Regions from separate parts of the Streptomyces sp. NPDC002619 genome, predicted to be linked through region 1. Evidence: predicted binding sites of a transcription regulator. Region 1 holds the regulator's gene; the other holds the start of a gene.
What was found. The regulator HspR, encoded in region 1, represses chaperone genes until heat shock. The targets are predictions, from matches to a motif close to TTGAGNNNNNNNNNCTCAA.
Positions count from the first base shown of each region.

Region 2: the regulator HspR is predicted to act here: its motif matches at 3,000-3,018, upstream of dnaK (molecular chaperone DnaK).

Region 1 is NZ_JBIAQV010000002.1:239,542-249,793, reverse strand. Features, by position in the region: gene ACFYXB_RS05255 ((Fe-S)-binding protein) at 1-847, opposite strand, end outside; gene ACFYXB_RS05250 (MraY family glycosyltransferase) at 1,051-2,070, shown strand; gene dnaK (molecular chaperone DnaK) at 2,165-4,000, shown strand; gene grpE (nucleotide exchange factor GrpE) at 3,997-4,659, shown strand; gene dnaJ (molecular chaperone DnaJ) at 4,717-5,898, shown strand; gene ACFYXB_RS05230 (heat shock protein transcriptional repressor HspR) at 5,904-6,356, shown strand; gene ACFYXB_RS05225 (PA14 domain-containing protein) at 6,411-8,096, opposite strand; gene ACFYXB_RS05220 (sugar ABC transporter substrate-binding protein) at 8,530-9,636, shown strand; gene ACFYXB_RS05215 (LuxR C-terminal-related transcriptional regulator) at 9,907-10,252, shown strand, end outside.
Region 2 is NZ_JBIAQV010000056.1:35,305-41,357, forward strand. Features, by position in the region: gene ACFYXB_RS40240 (ATP-binding protein) at 1-643, shown strand, start outside; gene ACFYXB_RS40245 (hypothetical protein) at 640-2,442, shown strand; gene ACFYXB_RS40250 (OsmC family protein) at 2,507-2,932, shown strand; gene dnaK (molecular chaperone DnaK) at 3,066-4,928, shown strand; gene ACFYXB_RS40260 (IS481 family transposase) at 4,925-5,881, opposite strand.

The sequences.
Region 1 (10,252 bases):
AGACGTCGTCCTCGCCCGGGTCGGTGAAGTCGATCGGCTTGCCGCCCGACGTCATCGGCAGCAGGGCACCCAGGGCCGTCTCGCCCTTGGCGTTGCGCTTGAACCAGATGTTCGGGAAGGCCAGGAACCGGTGCCACGCGACACCCATGTCCGTCTTCAGCGAGACGGTGATCATCCAGACGAACGACGTCCCGATCTTGATCATCGCCGTGAGGTAGACCAGGTTCTGCAGCGTGGTGACATCGAGGCCCCGGAAGGCGGCGACCAGCGGGTACGAGGTGAAGTACGCCGCCTCGTAGCCGTGCACGTCGGCCAGCGCGCCCTCCAGACCCCGCAGGGTCATGATCGCGAGGCCGATGATCAGGATCACGGACTCGACGAAGTACGCCTGACCGGTGTTCGAGCCGGCGAACCGCGACTTGCGCCCGGCTCGGCCCGGCCGCGACAGCTGCCGGATCACGATGAGGGTGAGGATGCCGAGCGAGGTCATCGTGCCGATGAACTCGACGAACATCTCGTACGGCAGCCAGTGGCCGATGATCGGCAGCGCCCAGTCGGCCTGGAAGAGCTGGCCGAACGCGTTGATCAGGGTCAGCACCAGGGAGAAGAAGCCGACCGCGACGAACCAGTGGGCGACACCGATGATGCCCCAGCGGTTCATCCGGGTGTGGCCGAGGAACTCCCTCGCCACCGTGAGGGTGCGGCTCTTCCAGTCGTCCGTGCGGCTGCCCGCGGGCACGTCCTGTCCGAGCCGTACGAAGTGGTAGATCTGTGCGATGGCACGGCCGAACAGCGCCACGCCGACCACGGCGAGTACCAGCGACACGATGATCGCGGCGAGTTGCATGGGGGCTCCTCGGGCCTGCGAGGGAGATTACTGAGCGGTAGCTTATGCAGCCGGTCTGAGACTACCCGTATCTTTCCTCGCACTGTAGCCAGGCATGGGGTGATCTGGATCGCTGAGGGTTGCCTGCACGGTGACACACCTTTCACACGATCCGATCGTGTTATTCGTACCGAATTGCCACATTTCGCCCTACTTTAGTAGCCGTGCTCTACGGGATCCTCGCTGCCACCACCGCTCTCCTGCTCGCTGCCCTGCTCGCGGCGCTCTTCCGCGGGCCCGGTCTGCGCGTCCGTGCCTTCGACCGGCGTCGGCAGCGGCCCGTGCCGCTCCTCGGTGGCGCGGCCGTCGTCCTCGCCACCTGTGCCGTCGCGGGCACGTGCACCTGGACGGGGGTCGCCCCGCTCGGCGCCGGCGTCGGCAGACTCCTCGTCGCGGGCGCCGGGGTCGCCCTGCTGGGGCTGGTCGCGGACGTGTGGCGGCTGCGGGCGCGGGTGCTCGTCGCCGGTACGGCGATCGCGGCCGCCTGCGTCGTGCCGTACGACGAGACAGGCGTCCCGGCCGGGATGCTCGCCGTCGGCTGGACGGTCTTCGTCGCCCTCGCCTTCCGCTCCCTCGACCACGCCGACGGGCTCGCCGGCACCGTCGGGGTCGTCACCGCCTTCGGGGTCGCGGCCTGTGCCGCCGCCGACCTGATGGACGGGCTCGCGGTGCTGCTCAGTGTGCTCGCCGCCGCGCTCACCGGGTTCCTGATGCACAACTGGCATCCCGCGCGGATCGGGCTCGGTGCGTGCGGGTCGCTGTTCGCGGGGTTCCTGCTGGCCTCGTCCGCCGTGTTCACGCGGGCGGGGTACGGGACCTGGTCCAGTTCCGGGGTGCTGTTCGCGCTCACCGCCGTCGGCAGTGCGGACGTCGCGCTCGTGGTGCTGTCGCGGCGTACGGCCAAGCGGTCGCTGCTGCGGGCGGGGCCCGACCATCTCGCCCACCGGCTGCGGCGGCTCGGGCTCACCCCGCAGGGCGCCACTGTCCTGCTCAGCCTCGGCGCGTTCTCCGGGGTGCTCGTCGGGGTGCTCGCGCACACCGGCTGGGCGGACGAGGAGAACGTGCTCTGGGTGGCCGGTGGGGCCCTTCTGGTCGTGCTCCTCCTCCTTCGTGTTCCTGTGTACGGGGCACGACGTGTCGTATCGTCGCAGGTCAGAGCCCAGTTGCGTGTAAGGAGCGGATAAGAATTGAGTCTGGACGACTCAGGTCTGTTGACCCAGGGCGGAGCCTCGTGCACACTTGAGTCCGTTCCACTCAAGTCAGCTGGAGGAAATCACCATGGCACGTGCGGTCGGCATCGACCTGGGCACGACTAACTCCGTCGTCAGCGTTCTGGAGGGCGGCGAGCCCACCGTCATCACCAACGCCGAGGGTGCCAGGACCACGCCGTCCGTCGTCGCCTTCGCGAAGAACGGCGAGGTGCTGGTCGGCGAGGTCGCCAAGCGCCAGGCGGTCACGAACGTAGACCGGACCATCCGCTCCGTGAAGCGCCACATGGGCACGGACTGGAAGATCAACCTGGACGGGAAGGACTTCAACCCGCAGCAGATCTCCGCGTTCATCCTGCAGAAGCTGAAGCGCGACGCCGAGGCCTACCTGGGCGAGAAGGTGACCGACGCGGTCATCACCGTCCCGGCGTACTTCAACGACTCCGAGCGTCAGGCGACGAAGGAGGCCGGCGAGATCGCCGGTCTGAACGTCCTGCGCATCGTGAACGAGCCCACCGCGGCCGCGCTCGCGTACGGCCTCGACAAGGACGAGCAGATCATCCTCGTCTTCGACCTCGGTGGCGGCACCTTCGACGTGTCCCTCCTCGAGATCGGCGACGGCGTCGTCGAGGTGAAGGCCACCAACGGCGACAACCACCTCGGTGGTGACGACTGGGACCAGCGCATCGTCGACTTCCTGGTCAAGCAGTTCCAGTCCGGCCACGGCGTGGACCTGAGCAGGGACAAGATGGCTCTGCAGCGTCTGCGCGAGGCTGCCGAGAAGGCGAAGATCGAGCTGTCGAGCTCCACCGAGACCTCGATCAACCTGCCCTACATCACGGCGTCCGCCGAGGGCCCGCTGCACCTGGACGAGAAGCTCACCCGCGCCCAGTTCCAGCAGCTGACCGCGGACCTGCTGGAGCGCTGCAAGACGCCGTTCCACAACGTCATCAAGGACGCCGGTATCAGCCTCTCCGAGATCGACCACGTCGTTCTCGTCGGTGGCTCCACCCGCATGCCCGCCGTCGCCGAGCTCGTCAAGGAGCTGACCGGCGGCAAGGACGCCAACAAGGGTGTGAACCCGGACGAGGTCGTCGCCATCGGCGCCGCTCTCCAGGCCGGTGTCCTCAAGGGCGAGGTCAAGGACGTCCTGCTTCTCGACGTCACCCCGCTGTCCCTCGGTATCGAGACCAAGGGCGGCATCATGACCAAGCTCATCGAGCGCAACACCACGATCCCGACGAAGCGTTCGGAGATCTTCACGACGGCCGAGGACAACCAGCCGTCCGTGCAGATCCAGGTCTACCAGGGTGAGCGCGAGATCGCGGCGTACAACAAGAAGCTCGGCATGTTCGAGCTGACCGGTCTGCCGCCGGCCCCGCGTGGCGTCCCGCAGATCGAGGTCGCCTTCGACATCGACGCCAACGGCATCATGCACGTGACCGCGAAGGACCTGGGCACGGGCAAGGAGCAGAAGATGACCGTCACCGGCGGCTCCTCGCTCCCGAAGGACGAGGTCGACCGGATGCGCCAGGAGGCCGAGCAGTACGCGGAGGAGGACCACCGCCGCCGCGAGGCCGCCGAGACCCGCAACCAGGGCGAGCAGCTCGTCTACCAGACGGAGAAGTTCCTCAAGGACAACGAGGACAAGGTCCCGGGCGAGATCAAGACCGAGGTCGAGGCGTCGATCGAGGAGCTGAAGGCCGCGCTCAAGGGCGAGGACACCGCCGAGATCCGCACGGCCACGGAGAAGGTCGCCGCCGTCTCCCAGAAGCTGGGCCAGGCGATGTACGCCGACGCGCAGGCCTCCCAGGCCGCCGCCGGCGGCGCCGAGGCCCCGCGGGCCGACGACGACGTGGTGGACGCCGAGATCGTGGACGACGAGCGCAAGGACGGTGCCGCGTGACGGAGGAGACCCCGGGCTTCGAGGAGAAGCCCGACGTCCCCTCCGGCGCCACCCCCGATGACGCCGAGCCGCAGGCCGCCTCCCCCTCTGCGGAGGAGGCGGCGGCCCCGGCCGGGGACGCTAGTCAGACCGCTGGCCTGGTCGCCCAGCTGGACCAGGTGCGCACGGCGCTCAACGAGCGTACGGCGGACCTCCAGCGCCTCCAGGCCGAGTTCCAGAACTACCGACGCCGTGTCGAGCGCGACCGGATCGCGGTCCGGGAGGTCGCCATCGCGAACCTCCTGACCGAACTCCTGCCCGTGCTCGACGACATCGGCCGCGCCCGGGAACACGGCGAGCTTGTCGGCGGTTTCAAGTCCGTCGCCGAGTCGACGGAGACCGTCGCGGCCAAGATGGGCCTGCAGCAGTTCGGCAAGGAGGGCGAGCCCTTCGACCCGACGATCCACGAGGCCCTGATGCACTCGTACGCGCCGGGCGTCACCGAGACGACGTGCGTGGCGATTCTGCAGCCCGGGTATCGCATCGGCGAGCGCACCATCCGCCCCGCGCGGGTGGCCGTCGCCGAACCGCAGCCCGGCGCGCAGCAGGCGAAGGCCGAGGGGGCCGACGAGGCCCCGGCGGCCGGCGACAAGGAGAACGGTGGCCCGGAGGAGGGCTGACGTAGCAACCGCACGGAAGTCTGTACAGAAGTCCGTACGAAAGGAGGGACGTCGGGGATGAGCACCAAGGACTTCATCGAGAAGGACTACTACAAGGTCCTCGGCGTCCCCAAGGACGCCACCGAGGCCGAGATCAAGAAGGCGTACCGGAAGCTCGCCCGCGAGTTCCACCCGGACGCCAACAAGGGCAACGCCAAGGCCGAGGAGCGCTTCAAGGAGATCTCCGAGGCGAACGACATACTCGGCGACCCCAAGAAGCGCAAGGAGTACGACGAGGCACGCGCCCTCTTCGGCAACGGCGGGTTCCGCCCGGGGCCGGGCGCGGGCGGCGGCAACTTCAACTTCGACCTGGGCGACCTCTTCGGAGGCGGCGGCTCGGGCGGGGGCGCCCAGAGCGGCGGCTTCGGCGGCGGGTTCGGTGACGTCCTGGGGGGCCTGTTCAACCGGGGCGGCACGGCGGGCACGCGTACGCAGCCCAAGCGCGGCCAGGACATCGAGTCCGAGGTCACGCTGAGCTTCACGGAGGCCATCGAGGGCGCCACGGTGCCGCTGCGGATGTCCTCGCAGGCCCCGTGCAAGGCCTGCTCCGGCACCGGCGACAAGAACGGCACACCGCGCGTGTGCCCGACCTGCGTCGGCACCGGCCAGGTGGCCCGGGGTTCGGGCGGCGGCTTCTCGCTGACCGACCCGTGCCCCGACTGCAAGGGGCGCGGGCTGATCGCCGAGCACCCCTGCATGGAGTGCAAGGGCAGCGGCCGTGCCAAGTCGTCCCGGACCATGCAGGTCCGCATCCCCGCGGGGGTGACGGACGGTCAGCGGATCCGGCTGCGCGGCAAGGGCGCTCCGGGCGAGCGAGGCGGTCCGGCGGGCGATCTGTACGTCGTCGTGCACGTCGGCGAGCACCCGGTGTTCGGGCGCAAGGGCGACAACCTGACGGTGACGGTGCCGGTGACGTTCGCGGAGGCGGCCCTCGGCGGTGAGGTCCGGGTCCCGACGCTCGGCGGCCCCGCCGTCACCCTGAAGCTGCCCCCGGGCACGCCCAACGGCCGCACCATGCGGGCGCGGGGCAAGGGCGCGGTCCGCAAGGACGGCACTCGCGGCGACCTGTTGGTCACCGTCGAGGTGAGTGTTCCGAAGGACTTGTCGGGGAAGGCTCGTGACGCGCTCGAGGCGTATCGCGAGGCGACCACGGGCGAGGATCCGCGTTCTGAGCTGTTCGAGGCCGCGAAGGGAGCTTGAGAGTGATGGACGGCCGTCGGCGTAACCCGTACGAAATGACCGAGGAGACCCCGGTCTACGTCATCTCGGTGGCGGCCCAGCTCTCCGGTCTGCACCCGCAGACGCTGCGTCAGTACGACCGCCTGGGCCTGGTCTCCCCGGACCGCACCGCGGGCCGGGGCCGGCGCTACTCGGCCCGCGACATCGAACTGCTCCGCCAGGTGCAGGCGTTGTCGCAGGACGAGGGCATCAACCTGGCCGGAATCAAGCGCATCATCGAACTGGAGAACCAGGTCGCCGCGCTGCAGTCCCGCGTGGCGGAACTGCAGTCGGCCCTGGACGGCGCCGCGGCGGCGATGCAACAGCGCGAGGCCGCGGTGCACGCCTCCTACCGGCGCGACCTGGTGCCGTACCAGGAGGTCCAGCAGACCAGCGCGCTGGTGGTGTGGCGGCCGAAGCGGCAGCAGCAGTCCGACTGACGGCACCGGCGAAGGAGCCGGGAGGTTTCACGACCTCCCGGCTCCTTCGCGTGCTCACGGCGCCAGGACCACGTAGTCGGCGCCGGGCGCCGACTCGGTGCCGTCCGCGTACACGGCCGTCACCCAGTAGTAGTGGGTGGTGCCCTTGGTGGCGGTGGTGTCCTCGTACGACTCCTGCGAGGTGGCCGCCAGCTTCTCGTACGCCGCGGTGTCGGGGTTCCAGCGGTAGACCTGGTAGCCGGTGGCGTCGGTCACCGCGTTCCAGGACAGCGCGGCGGGCGCCGCGCCCTCCCCGCCGACGAACGCCGTCAGCTCGATCGGTGAACCCTCGGGCGTGGCCACGCCGGGCGTGGTGTCGAGCTCGGTGGCGGTCACGACCTCGGGCGCGCGCGTCCACTCGTAGTGGGAGTTCCAGTCGTCGTCGACGGCATCGACGAAGAAGCACCGGTCCTCGCCGTCCGGCAGGGTGCGGTACGCGTACGAGGTGGTCTCGGTCCACAGCCACTCGACCTCGTGGACGGAGCAGACCTTCTCCTCGTCGTCGCCCAGGATCTCGCCCGCGTAGACGACGTACCGCGCCAGGTCGGGCGTCTGATTGGCGTCCCAGTGCAGGGCGAAGCCGTACTCGGTCGGGGTAGCGGTCAACCCGGTGACGGCGGACGGCGGGGTGAGGTCGTAGCGCTTGGCGCTGAGGGCGGCCGGCGCCGACTCGTTGCCCGCCGCGTCGAGGGCCGTCACGCGGTAGTACGAGGTGGCGCCCTCGACGGCCGAGGTGTCCAGGTAGGACGTCTGGTCCGTGCTGCCGACCTTGGTGTAGGCGCCGTTCGCGCTCGTCGCCCGGTAGACCCGGTAGGACACCGCGTCCGTGACCCGGTCCCAGGCGATCCGCAGCCCGCCCGTCCCGGAGTCGGCGGTCAGCCCGCCGGGCGCGGCGGTCGGCGTCCGGTCGGCGGTGGTGACGCCCTGGTCCGCCGTGCCGGCCGACGTGTTGCCCGCCTTGTCGTAGGCGCGGACCTCGTAGTAGTAGGTCTCACCGGTCTTCGGCAGGGAGGAGTCGACGTACGACGTGGAGGTGGTCGTGCGGAGCGGCGTGCTGCCGAACGACGTGCCTTTCAGACGCCGGTAGACCCGATACCCGGCGAGGTCCATCTCCTTGTTCTTGGCCCAGGTGAGCTTGGCCGCACCCGTCGTCTTGTCGTAGGTCACCGAAGTCCCGGTCGGGGTGAGGGGTTTGACCTTGTCGACGGTGGCGGAGGTGCGGGGCAGGTACGCGAACGAGACGTTGGCCGTGCCGGTCCAGTTGACGTAGTCGACGCGGAGGCTGTGCTTGCCGGAGGGGATGGTGACGTTGACGGTCTTGGAGACCGTCGACGACACGTTCTTCCACAGGTCGACCTTGCGGACGCCGTCCAGGTACACCCGGATGCCGTCCTGGGTGGTGACAGGCAGGGCGAAGGGGCCGCCCGAGCCGAAGTCGCGGGTCACGGTCCAGCGGACGCTGAAGTTGTCCTTGGGCAGGCCGGTGGCGGGGGCGCCGGTGCGCCAGTTCTCGCTGATCGTGGAGTCGCAGTCCGTCTTCTTCGGGGTGCCGGAGAAGGTGGTGTTCGCGAAGAACTGGCGTTTGTAGACCGGCGAGGTGCAGCTCGTGGCGGCGGAGGCGGGGACGGTGACCGCGCTCAGCAGGGCGCCGGTGGCGGAGAGCACGGCGGCCGTGGCCACCGCGCGTCTGGCTGGGTTCATTCGGTCCTCTGGTCGAGTCGGGGGCGGCGCACATGGCAGCCGCCGATCATGACTCGCGGGGGAGGGAGTTGGTTGTACGAATCTTTGCCTTCCTTTGGGCTTCCTGGTGGGGCGGGAACGCCTGGGGGCGGCATCAGAGCGGCGGTGCCGCGGTGGACCTCCAGGAGCTGGAACTGGTCCGTGCGGCGGCCGGGTTCGCGCCGGCGTCCGGCGAAGTCCTTCCCCGGTTTCGTGAACTCCTCTTGGATGTAGGGTCCGTAAAGGGTGTTTGGAGGGGGTTCCGCTCAACCTCCATAAGTGCAGCGGAGCGTGGTGTTGCGCACTCGTTAAGTAGTTCCGCTTGACGCCGGGTGTTGCTGGCGCGTTGGCTTTTCAGTCATCTGGGCCGTAAAGCAGCCCCCACGTCCAAAACGCACCTGAAGTGAGCCTCCGAATGCGTCGTATCGCCATATCCGTGGCAGCATCCTCGATGGTCCTCTCGCTCGCCGGTTGCGGCGTCCTCAACGCGACGGGGGGGTCCGGCGACGCGAGCCCGACGAAGGGCAATGACGTCACGGTGGGGCTGCTGCTGCCCGAGACGGCGAACACGCGGTACGGCAAGTTCGACTACCCCATCATCAAGGACAAGGTCGCCGAACTCACCAGAAAGCAGGGCAAGGTCGAGTACGCCAACGCCGACGCGGACGCGGCGAAGCAGGCCGGCCAGATGCAGCAGATGATCGACGACCACGTCGACGTCATCCTGCTCGACGCGGTCGACGCGCACGCCATCGCCGGCCAGGTGAAGAAGGCCAAGGACGCGGGTATTCCGGTCATCGCCTACGACCGGCTGGCCGAGGGGCCGATCGACGCGTACATCTCCTTCGACAACGAACTCGTCGGCGAGGTGCAGGGCCGTACGCTGCTCGAGGGGCTCGGCGCGAACGCCGACACCTCCGACAAGATCGTCATGATGAACGGCTCGCCGACCGACCCCAACGCCAAGCAGTTCAAGGAGGGCGCCCTCTCCGAGCTGAACGGCAAGGTGACGATCGCGGCGAAGTTCGACACCAAGGACTGGAAGCCGGAGAACGCCGAGGCCAACATGACCCAGGCGATCAACTCCATCGGCAAGGACAACATCGCCGGCGTCTACTCCGCCAACGACGGCATGGCGGGCGGCATCATCAAGGCCCTCAAGGCCGCCGGCGTCACCACCCTGCCGCCGATCACCGGTCAGGACGCGGAGCTGGACGCGGTGCAGCGGATCGTCTCCGGCGAGCAGTACATGAGCGTGTACAAGTCCTACCCGGACGAGGCCCAGGCCGCCGCCGAGATGGCCGTCGCCAAGGTCCAGGGCAAGGACATCCAGTTCGACGCCCTCACCCGGGACAAGGTCGACAGCCCCACCACCAAGGGCATCCCGGCCCAGCTGGTGCAGGTGAGCGCGCTGACGAAGAGCACCATCAAGGACACGGTCGTCGCGGACGGGATCTACAAGGTCTCCGACATCTGCACGGCCAAGTACCAGGCCGCCTGCGACGCCCTCGGCCTCAAGTAGTCCGGTCCGCAGTATTAACTTCCGCCAGGCGCGAGTTCACGCCACCGGCGTGAACTCGCGCCGCCACCTCCGGCGGTCCGCCCGCCACGCTCCGTCGGGTTCCGGCCACTCCCGTCAGCTTGTTGCAAAAGGAAGGGCATGAGGCCAGGAGGAAGCGGGAAATAACGGCACTTTACGGCGGTCCTGGCGCGGGAAGCCGTGTTGCGGAGCCGGAATCGTCCGCGCATAGTTGCGCCACGGAAGTGGCAGCAACCGGGGGTGGAATGGGCGATGGCCGGGCACGGGACGCAGGAGCATCCCCACGGTGCCGACCGACTGTGCGAGGCCGGGGAGCGCGTGTACTCCCGGGCCGTATGCCGGGGACGGGTGCCGCGCACGGACGCCGGGCCGGTGCCCTGCCTGCTTGAACTGGCCCTGCTGCACCCCGACCCCGACGCCATGGACTGGCTGGTGCCGACCTCGCCGCAGGAGGTCATGACCCGGCTGCTGCGCGGGGTCTACGACGAGGTCAGCGAGAGCCAGCGGCGGGTGGGCTCGGCGGTCGCGGCCTTCGAGCGGTACGCGGGTCTCGGCCGCCGGCTCCAGGCCTCGGCGTCGGCTGCGGCGGAGGGCACGT
Region 2 (6,053 bases), on a different contig from region 1:
GCCGATCGCCTCCGCGCTGGTCAACCGGCTCGCCCACGTCCATCTGGAGGCCTCCGCCAAGGACTGGCTGATCTGGGCCGCGAACAACGCCATCCACCCGTGGATCCTGGACCACCTCACCGACCGCCCCGACCACCTGTGGTCCAAGCCGCCGAAGACCGAGGAGCCGTTCTCCACGCCCCGCTCCTGGCACATGCTCTCCGACGCGCTGCACTCCTTCGGGCAGGACCTCGACGAGGAGACCCTGAAGGTGCTCGCGCACGGCACGCTGACGCCCGCGCACGCCGTCGCCTTCTGCGGCTACGTCAAGATCGTGCGCAGCCGGTTCGGCATCGAGGTGATCCTCAAGGGCGACGCCCGTTGGCCGCACCGTATCGAGGACCGCGACCTGCTCTACTACCTCGCCGAGTCGTTCCGCGGACGCCTGATCAAGGAACTGCCCGCCGGCAAGGAGCACATGTCGGCGAACGGACGGCAGACCGCGTACCGCGCCAAGTCCCTGCTCGTGCAGCTCGCCGAGATCTCCGTCGAGGTCGCGCAGACCGTCATCGCCTCCGACACCGACGGCAACCCGGTCCTGCCCGCCTGGTTCCTGATCGAGGCGGCCCGGGACATGCCCCGGCTGGTGGAGGCGCGCCGGTGAGCCGAGGCCGGGGGGCGGAAGCGAAAAAGAAGAAGGATCCGGCGGCCGAGGAGTTCGCGGCGGGCGTGGCGATGCTGCGGGCCAATCCCGCGCTGCGCTCCGTCGAGTTCACCATGTGCCGGCACGAGGAGTGCAAGCTCGCGCCCCGGGACGGGCTCGTCCGCGTGGACTCCGACGGTGTGCTGCACGCCCACGCCACCCGGCGCGCCGAACCCGCCGAGTGGGCCTGGGCCCTCGCCCACGGCACCATCCACCTCGGCTTCGGACACGTCCCGGCCGCCACCGGCCCGCGCACCCAGCCCGACGGCCCCGACCTCGCCGCGCGCTGCGCCGTCGTCAACCGCTTCCTGCAGAACTTCCCCGTCGGAGAGGCACCCGAGCACCTGCCGCTGTCCTACCCCGACGGTGACGAGGAACAGCTCGCCGCGCGCTGGCGCCGTACGGGCATCCCGGCCGCGTACGAGCGCTGCGGCACGGCCGGCGGCGAACCGGATCTACTCCTGGTGCCCTGGGACACCTGGGCCGGTCAACTCCCCGACTGGCAGCTCGCGTTCGCGCACGCCCTGACCCGCACGGTGGGCCGGGCGATGGATGTTGCGGGCGGCCGCCGCGAGTCGATGGCCGCGCCGCCCACCCCGCTGCGCCCCTGGGAACGCGCCCTGAGCTGGTTCGTCTCCGCCTTCCCGCTCCTCGGCGGCATCGCGGCCGGCATCAAGCTCGTCGCCGACGCCGAACTCGCCCGCGCCCACGACATCTCCGTGGCCGCGGTCAACGCCGAGGCGGGCGAGATCTACGTCAACCCGCTGCGGACCCTCGAGGACGAGGAGTGGCGGTTCGTCCTCGCCCACGAGATGCTGCACGCCGCCCTGCGCCACGGCGACCGCCTCGGCCCCCGCGACCCCTACCTCTTCAACGTCGCCTGCGACTACGTCGTCAACGGCTGGCTGTGCGAGATGCAGGTCGGCACGATGCCCGAAGGGCTGCTGCACGATCCGGAGTTGCGCGGCCTGTCCGCCGAGGAGGTGTACGACCGCATCGCCGGCGACCTGCGCCGGATGCGCCGTCTGGCCACCCTGCGCGGCAAGGGCCTCGGCGACATCCTCGGCGCTCCGCTCGGCCCGCCCGGTGACTACGTCGACCTCGACGAGTTCTACCGCCGGGGCCTGAGCCGGGGCCTGGGTCTGCATCAGCGGCTGGAGCGCGGGTTCCTGCCGGGCGGGCTGGTCGAGGAGATCCGCGCGCTCAGCCATCCACCGCTGCCGTGGGACGCCCAACTCGCCCGCTGGTTCGACGAGTTCGTGCCCCGCCCCGAGGCGGTGCGGTCGTACGCCCGTCCCTCGCGCCGTCAGTCGTCCACTCCCGACATCCCGCGCGCCGGCCGCTACTTCCCGCCCGAGGAGGTCGCCAGGTGCACCTTCGGTGTCGTCCTCGACACCTCCGGCTCGATGAACCGCGTCCTGCTCGGCAAGGCGCTGGGCGCCATCGCCTCCTACGCCGAGGCCCGGGAGGTACCGGCGGCCCGGGTGGTGTTCTGCGACGCGGCACCGCATGACGCGGGCTATCTCCCGGTCACCGAGATCGCCGGCCGGGTCCGGGTGCACGGGCGTGGCGGTACGGTCCTGCAGCCCGGGATCGACCTGCTGCACCGCGCGGACGACTTTCCGCCGGGCGCGCCGGTGCTGGTCATCACCGACGGCGAGTGCGACGTGCTGCGGGTGCGGCGCGAGCACGCCTATCTGATCCCGCAGGGCAGCCGGCTGCCGTTCACCGCCCGTGGCCCGGTCTTCAAGGTGGTGTGAAGCCGAATGTGATCGGATGGGCACACCTGACCCCGATTCGGGATCGCACGCGAAAGGAAGAACCGTGGCTACCACGCGCACCGCACACACGGTCTGGGAAGGCAACCTGCTCCAGGGCAGTGGCGTCGTCACCTTCGACTCCTCCGGCATCGGCCAGCAGCCGGTGTCGTGGGCCTCGCGCGCCGAGCAGGCGAACGGCAAGACCAGCCCCGAGGAGCTGATCGCCGCCGCCCACTCCAGCTGCTTCTCCATGGCGCTCTCGCACGGCCTGGCCGGCGCCGGTACCCCGCCCACCAAGCTCGTCACCTCGGCCGACGTCACCTTCCAGCCCGGTGAGGGCATCACCGGCATCCACCTCACCGTCGAGGGCACCGTGCCGGGCCTCGACAACGACGGCTTCGTCGCCGCCGCCGAGGACGCGAAGAAGAACTGCCCGGTCAGCCAGGCCCTGACCGGCACCACGATCACCCTGTCGGCGAAGCTCGCCTGACTCCCGTACGTCCCCGGTGCCGCGTCGCCGTGAGGGGCGCGGCACCGTCGTTTCGGCGCACCCGGCATTGACAACAGCGCACTCAAGTTTTGTGCTGGAGTTGGGGAAACACCCTTTGTGGAAGGGGACAGAGATGGCACGTGCGGTCGGGATCGATCTCGGGACGACGAACTCGGTGGTGGCCGTCCTGGAAGGCGGTGAGCCCACCGTCGTCGCCAACGCCGAGGGGGCGAGAACCACACCCTCGGTCGTGGCCTTCGCCAAGAACGGCGAGGTGCTGGTCGGCGAGGTGGCCAAGCGGCAGGCCGTGACGAACGTGGAGCGCACAGCCCGCTCGGTCAAGCGGCACATGGGCGACGCGGCCTGGCGCTTTCCGGACAGCGGCTCGGTCGACGGCACCCGCTACCGGGCGCAGGAACTGTCGGCACGCGTCCTGCAGAAGCTGAAGCGGGACGCGGAGGCCTACCTCGGCGACGACGTCACCGACGCGGTGATCACTGTGCCCGCCTACTTCGACGACTCCCAGCGCCAGGCCACCAAGGAGGCGGGGGAGATCGCCGGTCTGAAGGTGCTGCGGATCATCAACGAGCCCACGGCTGCCGCGCTCGCCTACGGCCTCGACCGTGGCGAGGAGCAGACCGTCCTGGTCTTCGATCTCGGCGGCGGCACCTTCGACGTCTCCCTCCTGGAGATCGGCGATGGCGTCATCGAGGTCAAGGCCACCAACGGCGACACCCACCTCGGCGGCGACGACTGGGACATGCGGATCGTCGAGTACCTGATCAAGAAGTTCAAGGGGCAGTACGGCATCGACCTCGGGAACGACAAGATGGCGGTGCAGCGGCTGCGCGAGGGCGCCGAGAAGGCCAAGATCGAGCTGTCGTCCTCGTCCGAGACGTCCATCAACCTCCCCTACATCACCGCCTCCGCCGAGGGCCCCCTGCACCTCGAGGAGAAGCTGACCCGGGCCCAGTTCCAGGAGCTCACGGCAGACCTCCTCGACCGCTGCAAGACCCCCTTCCACCAGGCGGTCAAGGACGCGAACGTGCAGCTGTCCGCCATCGACCACGTGATCCTGGTCGGCGGCTCCACCCGGATGCCCGCAGTCACCGACCTGGTCAAGGAGCTCACCGGCAAGGACCCGCACAAGGGCGTCAACCCCGACGAGGTGGTGGCGGTCGGCGCGGCGCTCCAGGCGGGCGTGATCCGCGGCGACGTGAAGGACGTCCTGCTCCTGGACGTCACCCCGCTGTCCCTGGGCATCGAGACCAAGGGCGGCATCATGACGAAGCTGATCGAGCGCAACACGACGATCCCGACCCGGCGTTCGGAGATCTTCACGACGGCCACGGACAACCAGCCCTCGGTCGGCATCCAGGTCTACCAGGGCGAGCGTGAGATCGCGGCCTACAACAAGAAGCTCGGCGTCTTCGACCTCACCGGGCTGCCGCCCGCCCCGCGCGGGGTGCCGCAGATCGAGGTGGCCTTCGACATCGACGCGAACGGGATCATGCACGTCTCGGCGAAGGACCTGGCGACCGGGCGCGAGCAGAAGATGACGGTGACCGGAGGCTCGGCCCTCCCCAAGGACGACATCGACCGCATGATGAGGGAGGCCGAGCAGTACGCCGAGGAGGACCGAAACCGCCGCGAGGCTGCTGAGACCCGCAACCAGGCCGAGCAACTCGTCTACCAGACCGAGAAGTTCATCCGGGACAACGAGGACCGCATTCCGGCCGACACCAAGACGGAGGTCCAGGAGGCGGCCACGGAACTGAAGACCCTGCTGGAGCAGAACGCCGACACGGCCCCCCTGCGCGCCGGGGTGGACAAGCTGGCCTCCGTCAGCCAGAAGATGGGCCAGGCCATGTACGCCAATGCCCAGCAGCAGACGCCGACGGAGAACGCCGAGCAGACCTCACCGCAGGACGAGGAGGGCGTGGTCGACGCGGAGATCGTCGACGACGAACGCGACGCGAGGGGCGGGGCGGCCTAGGTGTATTGACCCGCAGGGTTGTTCACACGGCTGATCGGTGGTTGGCCGCCGAGTGCGGTGTGGCAGCGGTGATGGTTGTAGGTGTGTAGGAAGTCTGCCAGGGCGGCGGTGCGTTCGTCGTTGCTGGTGTAGGGCCGCAGGTAGGCCCATTCGTCGAGCAGAGTGCGGTTGAAGCGTTCGACCTTGCCGTTGGTGTGCGGCCGGTAGATACGGGTGAGTTTGCCGGTTGCGCCGAGGTCGGCCAGTGCCTGCCGCCAGGCAAAGCTCTTGCGGTAGGGCCAGGCGTTGTCGGTGAGGACCCGTTCGACACGGTCGATGCCCGCACCGGCGAAGAAGGCTGCGGCCCGGCGCAGGAAACCGGCGCAGGTGGTGGCCTTCTCGTCGGGGTGGATCTCGCTGTAGGCGAGGCGGCTGTGGTCGTCGACGGCGGAGTGGACGTAGTCGAAGCCCATGCCGGCGCGAGTGGCGCGGCCGGCCTGTCGGCCGAGGGTCTTGTGGCCGCCGCCGTCGGGGATGCGGCCGAGTTTCTTGATGTCCACGTGGATCAGCTCGCCGGGCCGGTCGCGTTCGTAGCGGCGGATGATCTCGCCGGTGGGCCGGTCCAGGTGGGCCAGGCGGTGCAGGCCGTGCCGGGCCAGGATGCGGTGCACGGTCGAGGCGGGCAGGCCCAGGATCGGGCCGATGCGAGCGGGTCCGAGCTTGCGGGCCTGCCGCAGCTCACACACTCGGGTCTCGACCGACGCCGGGGTGCGGTGCGGAGTCGTCCGCGGCCTGCTGGAGCGGTCGATGAGCCCGGCCTCTCCCTCGGATCGCCAGCGGCTGATCCATTTGTGGGCCGTGGCGCGTGAGATGCCCATCTCGGCGGCCACATGGGCAACCGGACGGCCCGAGCAGACACGTTCGACCAGCAGCCGTCTGCCATGAACGGTCAGCCGGGCATTACGGTGGGACACGAAGACCTCCGTGCGGTGTGTTCCTAGACAGCTCCACCACACCGGAGGTCTTCGCCATGATCAAGACCCGTTCGTGTCAACAACGCTCGTGATCAATACACCTAGAAGGCTGCTGAAAATCTTGTTGTGGGGCTGTCCGGCCGGGAGGCCGGGCGGCCCTTTTCGCTATGCG